DNA from 3 places in the Pedobacter sp. BG31 genome. Region 3 is predicted to be linked to each of the others. Evidence: riboswitches for the same ligand, from Rfam matches in the RefSeq annotation. Region 3 holds a riboswitch; each other region holds the start of a gene.
The links. Region 3 has a riboswitch for S-adenosylmethionine ahead of ACFE6N_RS06190 (O-acetylhomoserine aminocarboxypropyltransferase/cysteine synthase family protein). Riboswitches for the same ligand answer to the same signal wherever they lie in the genome.

Region 1 (3,263 bases), 220 kb from region 3:
GTATTTTTAAATAGTTAAGGGCTTCGCTTTTGATATCAAAAGCCTCTGTTGCTACAAAGCTGCCATTAAATGAAGGATAAAAATATGACCTGTTTTGTGCAGGCAAAGTAGAAGACCAGTCATTACGCGCCGTGATGTTGGCAAAAAGGTAATTTCTGAAGCCGATCTGTCCGGAAGCATAAACACTATACGATTTTAAACGTGATAAATTATTGGAAGAAACCAGGGGATCGCGAGAGTTTTTCAGGTTGTATAGCCCTGCAATGGCCAGTTTAGGCGCGCTCTGGTCGTTTTGCTCGATGTACTGTCTACGGATATTGCCACCTCCCAATAATTCTAAGCTAAAATCTTCATTTAATTGTTTATTGAAGTTTAATGTTGCGTCGGTGTTATTTTCGTTTACGGTAAAAGCACTTTCGGTATAAGAACCAAAAGGTGTTCCATTGGTACCATAGGCGATTCTAACCTTACGCCTGTCATTGTAGTAATCCGTTCCAGATCTGAAATTGAAATCAAGTCCATCGATAATTTTATAATTAAGCGCTAAACTCCCAATAATCCGATTACGGTTTTGCGACACCGTATTTTCATAAGCTACCCAATATGGATTGCTATAATAGCTATTGTTCCAGTTGAATGTTTTTCCATTTTCATCCAGATAGTTTTTCAGCTGGTTAATATCCACCTGGCGGCCAAACCAGGTAAATTGCAACATGGTACTGGTTGATCTTGAACCGCCTGTACCCGGCAAATTATCAGAACTCAACTTGCTGTAATTTGCATTAGCCGTTAAAGTTAGTTTTGGTGTTATTTTTAAAGAGGTATTTAATACGAATGAATTTTTGCCCTGTCCGGAATTAGGCACAATCCCAACCTGTTTCAGGTTATTGTAAGCAATACGGTAATCATATTTTTCGCCTGCATCTGCAACAGATATACTATTATTTAGCGAATACCCTGTTTGAAAGAAATCGCGGACATTATCAGGATGGGCTACGAACGGAACCGCTACACCTTTTGAAAAAAACTGTGGAATTAATCTGCCGTCCATTTTTGGCCCCCAGCTCTCATCTACCCCATCATTAATGCCTTTACCAGCACCATCCACATAACTGAACTTACCTTCCGATCCCTGTCCAAAAGCATTTTGATAAACCGGCAGGGTAAGCAAAGTTTCCAGTACGGCATTGGAGTTAACCTCAATGCCCAATCCTTTTTTCGATTTACCAGTTTTAGTTTTGATAAGAATTACCCCTGCGGCAGCCCTCGAACCGTATAATGCTGCTGCGTTTGGTCCTTTTAATACACTAATTGATTCAATATCCTCTGGATTGATATCTGAGATGGCATTTGCATAATCCCTTGCACCTGCAGAATTTAACTGCGAGTTATCTACCGGAATCCCATCAACCACAAATAAGGGCTGGTTATTTCCAGCTATAGAGGTTTCCCCTCTGATGACCACACGTGATGAGCCCATGCTCCCCTGACTATTGGTTACCCTAACTCCAGCTATTTTTCCAGCCAGTGCATTGACCAGGTTAGATTCTTTAGCTTCAGACAAATCTTGTCCTTTTAACTCCTGAACAGCATACCCGAGTGATTTTTTCTCTCTGGAAATACCTAAAGCTGTAACCACCACTTCATCTAACGCATTATCGCTCGATTGAAGAATAACTGAAATTGGCCCGTTTTTACTGATCTGTATTTCCTGGGTTTTAAAACCTATGTATGAAAATACTAATGTGCCCTTTTCAGGTGCATTTATCGAAAAAGCACCCTTGGCATCAGAGATGGTGGTTTGTTTGGTTTCTTTGACGAATATGGAAACACCAGGCAGTGTTTCTCCATCTGCTGATTTTACTGTTCCTGTTATGGCGGTATTTTGAGCAAATCCCGGTTGTACAGCAAAGAGCAGTAAAATAAATGCTATTGATTTTAAAAGTCTGATCATGAATATGTTTAATAATTAGTTAATAGATAAAATTTGGGCAAAACGATTCCTAACGGTGAATCACCGTCTTTTATTAAAAAATAAAATGGAATGGTTAGATCAAAAACGCCTGTTAAAATGGAACCATCCTAACAGGACTGGCGCATTCGTAAGTATGCAGAAAGGTTTACAAAAAGTGATGCAGCTCGTCTGTTTTTTTCCATTTGAATGATTTTGTTTAATACATATTTCACTTTCAAGAAAGCATTGAGGCAACAAAAAAGCACCCCCTTAAATCAGAAGTGCTCCGTATATTTTAGATAAGGATTACGCAAACAACTGACTTAACTACCCCGGATTCATCCGGGATGGAATTAGCACCATTTCTAAAAATTAGATGGTTGCTAAGGCTTCACTGGGCCATTCCCTCCGCCTTTCTTGATAAGTATTTTAAAATAACTGGGGCAAAGGTATAATTAATTCCATTTATCCTATAGTTTTTATAGATATTTATTAAAATATTTTTTCTTTGACTATTCCATCCGTATATTTGTCGACTAAATTAGTAGATTAACATACATCCCAATGAATATAAAAACCTTATTAACTGCTGCACTGGCCATATCAACCTCCATAACCTTTGCTCAGGATCAGGCAGTTTTAGCCAATAACCAACAGGCAAAGGCCAAAGAAAAAAAAACAAAGGCATTCGTTGCGCTGGGCAACTGGCGCGGTGTGGCGAAAGTAAAGGAGGGACTCGAAATTCCTTTCAATTTTGAGATCAATGAAAAAGGCGGTCAGCAGAAATTGTATTTCCGCAATGCGGAAGAAAGTTTTGAAGGTGGTGTGGTCAAACGAACAGCCGATTCGATTTTTGTTAAACTGGATCAGTTTGATAACGAACTGGCATTTGCAATAGATGGCGATCGGTTAACAGGAGCTTTACGCAAACAGGATAAATCCGGAAAACCATTAATCATTGATGCCGAACGCGAACACTATCGTTTTAAAGCAGACAGACCTGCATCAGCCGACTATTCAGGAAGCTATGATGTAATTTTTACCGCTCCAAATGGAAAAGAAGAAAAAACAGTAGGCCTGTTTAAACAAACAGGAAACAAACTAACCGGAACTTTCCTCCGTGTAACCGGTGATTCGCGCTATCTTGAAGGTATTGTAGAGGGCAATGGATTTCAGCTTTCAAGTTTCATCGGCTCCTCTCCTGCTTACTACAAAGGAACTTTCGGGGCAGATGGTACTTTAAACGGTGAGGTTTTAAGCGCAAGAGGCAGCCAGCCTTTTAGCGGGAACAAAAATAAAGATGCAGCCC
Region 2 (3,263 bases), on a different contig from region 3:
AACATGTAATCAGCGAATTCCGTGATAACAGCATTGATTATTACATTAACTTTGGAGGTGCGTTTGACAATCTGCCATGGCGTACCTTAAAACCTTTACAGTTCTTTAAAAAAGTTGAAGAACTGCTGACAAAAAGATTGAACTAAATCTTTATTTTTATATCATTTAACATACAAAAATTAAAATGGAACAACAAAATTATCAATATCAAAACAACAGTGTTTTCGTTCAGGAAGGATCTGTTTCTAAAAAATTCTTCGCCAACGTTTTCTTATGGATGTTTGTGGCATTGAGTTTATCAACAGTAGCGGCCTATTTATTTGGAACAAATGAGCAGTTTATGCAATACCTGCTAACCGTTAATCCATCTACCGGTAAAGTTGGTATGTCGATTTTCGGGTACATTGCCATGTTCGCGCCACTGGGACTAGTTCTTTTAATGGGATTTGGTTTAAGTAGACTATCATTACCCGCACTAATTGGTGTTTTCGTCCTGTATTCAGTACTGACTGGGGTGAGTTTAAGTTTTATCTTGTTAACTTATACCTCAGGCTCAATCGTGAGCTGTTTTGCGGGCGCGGCGGGAATATTTGGAATTATGGCATTTATGGGATATACAACCAATATTGACCTAAGTAAATTTGGACCAATCTTAATGGTTGGGGTTATTGGTTTAGTGATTGCCAGTGTAATTAATATGTTTATTCAAAGCGAACAGTTTAGTTTGTTTATGGCATTCATTGGTATTGCAATATTTACTGCATTAACAGCCTATGATGTGCAAAAAATCAAAAGAATTGGTGAAGGAATTGAGGCAAATGGCGAACAGGTTCTTCAGGTTGAAAGCAAGAAAATGGCTATTGTAGCTGCATTGTCCTTATACTTAGACTTCTTAAACATATTCCTTTTCCTATTACGCATTTTTGGAAGCAGAAAATAGATCTCAAAAACAAAATAATATTCTTAAGGCTGCGCAGTTTTGCGTGGCCTTTGTAATTTTATTTGGCAGCAAAGCGATAATTTTTGGAATTGATCATGCTTTGTTGCATTTTTGTATGCTTATTAAGAAAGACGGAGGGATTAGACCCAACGAAGTCTTAGCAACCTGTAACCTACAAGGTGCTAAATTCTATTCTGCAAATAGCGGAAACAGATAAGTTTAGGATTACGATTCACGTACCAACTTTTTCAATAAGCCTTTTAGAGACTTGAGACAATAGATTTGAGATTTTAGACATTACGTCTAATCCATTCTCATATCTAATCTCTCATATCTCAAATCTTACAACAGCAAATGGGTATAAGAGAAGAATTAGAGAAACGTATTTTGGTGATCGATGGTGCAATGGGTACCATGATTCAGCGATATAACTTAAGCGAAGAAGATTTCAGGGGAGAGCGATTTAAAAACCATCCTTGTGACGTGAAAGGCAATAACGATTTGCTCAATATCACACGTCCGGATATCATCAAAACGATACACCTGGAGTACCTGGCGGCTGGTGCAGATATTATCGAAACCAATACGTTTAGTACACAGCGTATTTCCATGGCTGATTATCAGATGGAAGACCTTTCTTACGAAATGAGTTATGAAGGCGCACGGGTGGCAAAAGAAGCTGTAAATGAATTTATGGCAGCAAATCCTGATCGTAAATGTTTCGTGGCCGGTGCTATCGGCCCAACAAACCGTACCCTTTCCATGTCGCCAAATGTAAACGATCCTGGTTTTAGGGCGGTTTATTTTGATGAGTTGGAAAAAGCTTATTATGAGCAGGTACGGGGTTTGGTAGATGGTGGTTCGGATGTATTGTTGATTGAAACCATTTTTGATACTTTAAATGCTAAAGTGGCTATTGTAGCCATTAAAAAATATGAAGAGGTAATAGGGCGTAAATTGGAAATCATGATTTCTGGTACCATTACTGATGCTTCCGGACGAACACTTTCCGGGCAAACTGCCGAAGCTTTTTTAAACTCTGTAATGCACGCAAAACCGCTAAGTATTGGTTTTAACTGCGCTTTGGGTGCAAAAGAGATGCGTCCGCATATTGAAGAGCTGGCTACAAAGGCAGGCTGCTATGTTTCAGCTTATCCAAACGCAGGTTTACCCAACGAGTTTGGTGCTTACGATGAGCAACCGCACGAAACGGCCCATCTGGTTGATGATTTTATTGCCTCGGGTTTTGTAAATATTGTTGGCGGCTGCTGCGGTACTACACCAGCGCATATTGGCTGTATTGCTAAAAATGCACGAAAAGCCAAACCCAGAAAATTACCGAAACTTCCGCAATACATGCGCTTAAGCGGGCTGGAGCCCGTAACCATTACCCCAGAAAGCATTTTTGTGAACATTGGAGAGCGTACTAATATTACCGGATCTCCAAAATTCTCTAAACTGATTTTGGGTGGCGATTATGAAGCTGCATTGGCCGTTGCCCTGCAACAGGTTGAAGGCGGTGCACAGATAATTGATGTGAATATGGACGAAGGAATGCTGGATTCGGAAGCCGCCATGACAAAATTCCTGAACCTCATTGCTTCAGAGCCAGATATCGCCAAACTGCCGATTATGGTCGATTCATCAAAGTGGTCGGTGATTGAAAATGGTTTGAAATGCCTGCAGGGGAAAGGGATTGTTAACTCCATTTCTTTAAAAGAAGGCGAAGATAAATTCCGTGAAAGCGCCCGTAAAATTATGCAATATGGTGCAGCGGTAGTGGTAATGGCATTTGATGAGCATGGGCAGGCCGATAATTATGAACGCCGGATCGAAATCTGTAAACGCAGCTATGATATCCTGGTAAACGAAATCGGTTTCCCGCCGGAAGATATCATTTTCGACCCTAATATTTTAACTGTGGCAACCGGGCTGGAGGAACATAATAATTATGCAGTCGATTTTATCAATGCTACCCGTTGGATCAAAGAAAATCTGCCTCACGCCAAGGTAAGCGGAGGGGTTTCCAATATTTCGTTTTCTTTCAGGGGAAATAATGTGGTAAGAGAAGCCATGCATTCGGCTTTCCTTTATCATGCCATCCGCGCAGGTTTAGATATGGGTATTGTAAATGCCGGTATGCTGGAGGTTTACCAGGAAATTCCGCCAGAATTGTTAGAAAGGGTAGAAGATGTACTGTTAAACCGCAGGGAAGATGCAACCGAACGCCTGGTTGAATATGCCGATACGGTTAAAACCAAAGGTAAAGAAGTAGTTAAAGATGAAGGCTGGCGAAAAGGTTCAGTTGAAGAAAGATTATCAC
Region 3 (3,263 bases):
ACTTGATATAGTCTACGCCTAAATGCGAAGCCAATAACTGGTGTGCTGATACCAAATCGCGAATGGTAAACTGTGGAAAAGACAGGTAATATGGCAGGCCTGTTACCGGATTTGTACTCAAGGGGCTAGTGCTGCCATAATGAGAGCCTAAAACATTGGCGCAGACAATATAGTGTTCCGCAGGATTGAACAAAGCATTTTGCCCGAACAAACCTTCCCACCATTCAAAAACATCTGCATTGGCAGTAAGTGCATGGCAAACCCAGATTACGTTATCTTTAGCCGCATTTAGTTTCCCATAAGTTTGATAAGCAACCTGCAGGTTACGGATTTTTTTTCCGTTTTCTAATTTAAACTGTTTATGATGATTATATATTGATGCTGTACTCATTGTTTTGTTGTATCGGAAGGTAAATGTGCTTAAGCTAATAAACTCTCGGTAGAAACTTGTGCGTTAATGGCTGCAAATGCCTGTTCGAAATCAGCTTTAATATCATCGATATGCTCAATACCAACTGAGACCCTTAAGGCGTTTGGTTTTACGCCCGCGGCCAGTTGTTCTTCTTCACTCAATTGCTGGTGTGTGGTGGCCGATGGCTGGATGATCAGCGTTTTGGCATCGCCCACGTTGGCTAGGTGCGAAACCAATTTCAAATGATCAATAACCTGCGTGGCATTTTCCTTGCTTCCGTTTAGTTCAAAAGACAGTACGGCTCCAAAACCATTGCTTAAATATTTTTTCGCAAGATTGTTGTATTTGCTACTTGCTAATCCGGGATATTGTACTTCTTTAACCAGCGGATGGTTTTCTAACCAGGTGGCCAGTTCAAGGGCATTATCAACATGGCGTTGTACGCGGAGCGATAGCGTTTCCAGTCCTTGCAACAAAAGAAAAGAATTAAAAGGCGATAGGGCAGGCCCAAGATCTCTTAATCCTTCTACACGGGCACGGATGATAAACTGAATATTACCGAACGGCCCGCCAATGCCAAAAACATCACTAAAAACCAAACCATGGTAACCTGCTGAAGGCTCGGAGAACTGCGGGAATTTCCCGTTACCCCAGTTGTAGTTTCCGCCGTCGACAATTACGCCGCCGATGCTTGTTCCATGACCACCGATCCATTTAGTTGCAGATTCGACCACGATGTTTGCTCCATGTTCTAATGGCTTAAACAAATAACCTCCTGCACCAAAAGTATTATCAACCACCAAAGGAAGATCATATTTTTTGGCAATAGCGGCAATCTTCCCAAAATCAGGTACACTAAAGGCTGGATTGCCGATGGTTTCCAGGTAAATGGCTTTCGTTTTGTCGGTAATTTTAGCTTCAAATTCCTCAGGCACATCCAAATTGGCAAAATCTACATGGATACCTAAACGTTTAAAAGCCACTTTAAACTGGTTATATGTTCCGCCATAAATGTGAGAAGAAGAAACAATACTATCACCAGCCTCCAGTATATTATTCAAAGCGATGAATTGTGCAGCTTGCCCTGAGGCCACGGCCAGAGCAGCAACGCCACCTTCCAAAGCGGCAATACGTTTTTCAAAAACATCGTTGGTTGGATTCATGATCCTGGTGTAGATATTACCAAACTCCTTTAGAGCAAATAAATTGGCACCATGTTCAGCACTATTGAACCCGTAAGACGTTGTTTGGTAAATGGGGACGGCTCTTGAACCTGTTGTTGGATCTATTTCCTGACCAGCGTGTAATTGTAAAGTTTCAAATTTATATGATGTTGACATAATTTCTGTTTTAATTTATGAATTGATGAGATAAATGGCTTAGGGTAGTCCTAAAGCTTAAAAGGGCGTATCCCGTTATCCGGGACCTTCCAGTTTGAGGGAAACAAAAAAGGAAGATTTTTAAATTACTGTATGCAACAGCACATACAAGCCATAGCAGGCATATAACTGCAAGTAACAGAAATAGGAACTTGTCTTACCTTTTTAAGGTCTGCATTGGATTCGCTTAGCGATCGAAGATTTAATGTTTTCATCAGTTATAATTTATATCACCAAATAACACCATGTTATCTGGTCAGGAATTGGCACCTTCTCTTTCTGAGGGTTGCCAGTGGGTCATCGAGCCAGTCTCTCGCCACTTCTTTATAAATCAACCTGTGAAGATTGACTTTTATTTAACTTTCCGCCAAATAATATTTCAAATGTCAGGATAAATTTTTAATACACAAAATAAAATTTTGATTTTTAAATAAATAACTGATAACTAGTTGTTTAATTTTATGTTGCGCTGCTAAAATCGAACTTTCGATGTGAAATTAGCACTTAATATGCTAAGTTTGCGCTACCTATCTAAATATGATTATCATGAAAAACAAAAGTGTTTTAGGTTTAAGCCTGCTATTCACGGTGATGTTTGTCAGCACCACCAATGCCCAATTTGGAGGTTTAAAAGATAAATTATTAAAAATCGGAACTGCCCAGGGTGCCAAAGCCTTAGGGGTAGACAGGTTTCTGAAACAGCCCGCTGCCATAACCACCAGTTTCGAAGATGTAAACAGGGAAGGAGAAAAAATGCCCGACTTTATTACTTCGTTAAATTTAAAGGCACAACCATTGTATTTACTACCTAAAAATCCAGAGGGCGGTTTTGTACTTTGTGAGGGGCTTTATGAGATGACCAACAAAAGTTATTGTTTGAAGGCCGGAACATTTGCGCCGTCAAAAGGCGATGGTTATATGTTTGCTCCTGTACTAGGTTCTAAGGAATAAATAGTGGTTGCGATATTGAAAAGCGCAGAAAAACATCCTGAGGTGGATCAACATGACATCCAGGCGCTGCTGTGGACCATTATTGCCAGAACAAAATTTGCTGATTTTAACGGACAGGTAAAATTAACCGCTGTAAAATTATTAACCCCGAGTCAGATTACACAATTGGAGGGAGGCGCCCTGGGTGTGTTGCCTTTTGATGTAATGGAAAAGGCTAAAGACCAGTTGCCAGCGGGTGTAAAAGCAGTTTTTGAGGCAGAAAACAATATCAGACAGCTGGTAGCTTCCGGAAATTACACTTATGCTGATATGGAAAAATATGCGATTGTGGCGGGTATGGCCCCACCAAGAAGCGATGTACCAAGCGGCATCTGGACCAAACATCCTGATGGTTATTACATACGTTATTTTCCTTCAGGTTATTCAGTTACCAAAGTACAGGTATATGTGCCAAAGGAATTGATGGCAAATGGGAACAAATTGGTTTATGATGCCGCAGGAGATATTGCTTGCCCTGCGAA

Region 1: it holds a riboswitch for S-adenosylmethionine, as region 3 does, so the genes downstream of both, ACFE6N_RS05230 (SusC/RagA family TonB-linked outer membrane protein) here and ACFE6N_RS06190 (O-acetylhomoserine aminocarboxypropyltransferase/cysteine synthase family protein) in region 3, are expected to answer to the same signal.
Region 2: it holds a riboswitch for S-adenosylmethionine, as region 3 does, so the genes downstream of both, metH (methionine synthase) here and ACFE6N_RS06190 (O-acetylhomoserine aminocarboxypropyltransferase/cysteine synthase family protein) in region 3, are expected to answer to the same signal.

The regions. Positions count from the first base shown of each region.
Region 1 is NZ_JBHNZK010000003.1:13,932-17,194, reverse strand. Features, by position in the region: gene ACFE6N_RS05230 (SusC/RagA family TonB-linked outer membrane protein) at 1-1,954, opposite strand, end outside; SAM riboswitch class I at 2,275-2,381, opposite strand; gene ACFE6N_RS05225 (peroxiredoxin family protein) at 2,519-3,263, shown strand, end outside.
Region 2 is NZ_JBHNZK010000001.1:38,253-41,515, reverse strand. Features, by position in the region: gene ACFE6N_RS00210 (hypothetical protein) at 1-146, shown strand, start outside; gene ACFE6N_RS00205 (Bax inhibitor-1/YccA family protein) at 185-940, shown strand; SAM riboswitch class I at 1,057-1,160, shown strand; gene metH (methionine synthase) at 1,295-3,263, shown strand, end outside.
Region 3 is NZ_JBHNZK010000003.1:236,782-240,044, forward strand. Features, by position in the region: gene metX (homoserine O-acetyltransferase) at 1-391, opposite strand, end outside; gene ACFE6N_RS06190 (O-acetylhomoserine aminocarboxypropyltransferase/cysteine synthase family protein) at 421-1,752, opposite strand; SAM riboswitch class I at 2,014-2,124, opposite strand; gene ACFE6N_RS06195 (hypothetical protein) at 2,338-2,742, shown strand; gene ACFE6N_RS06200 (hypothetical protein) at 2,758-3,263, shown strand, end outside.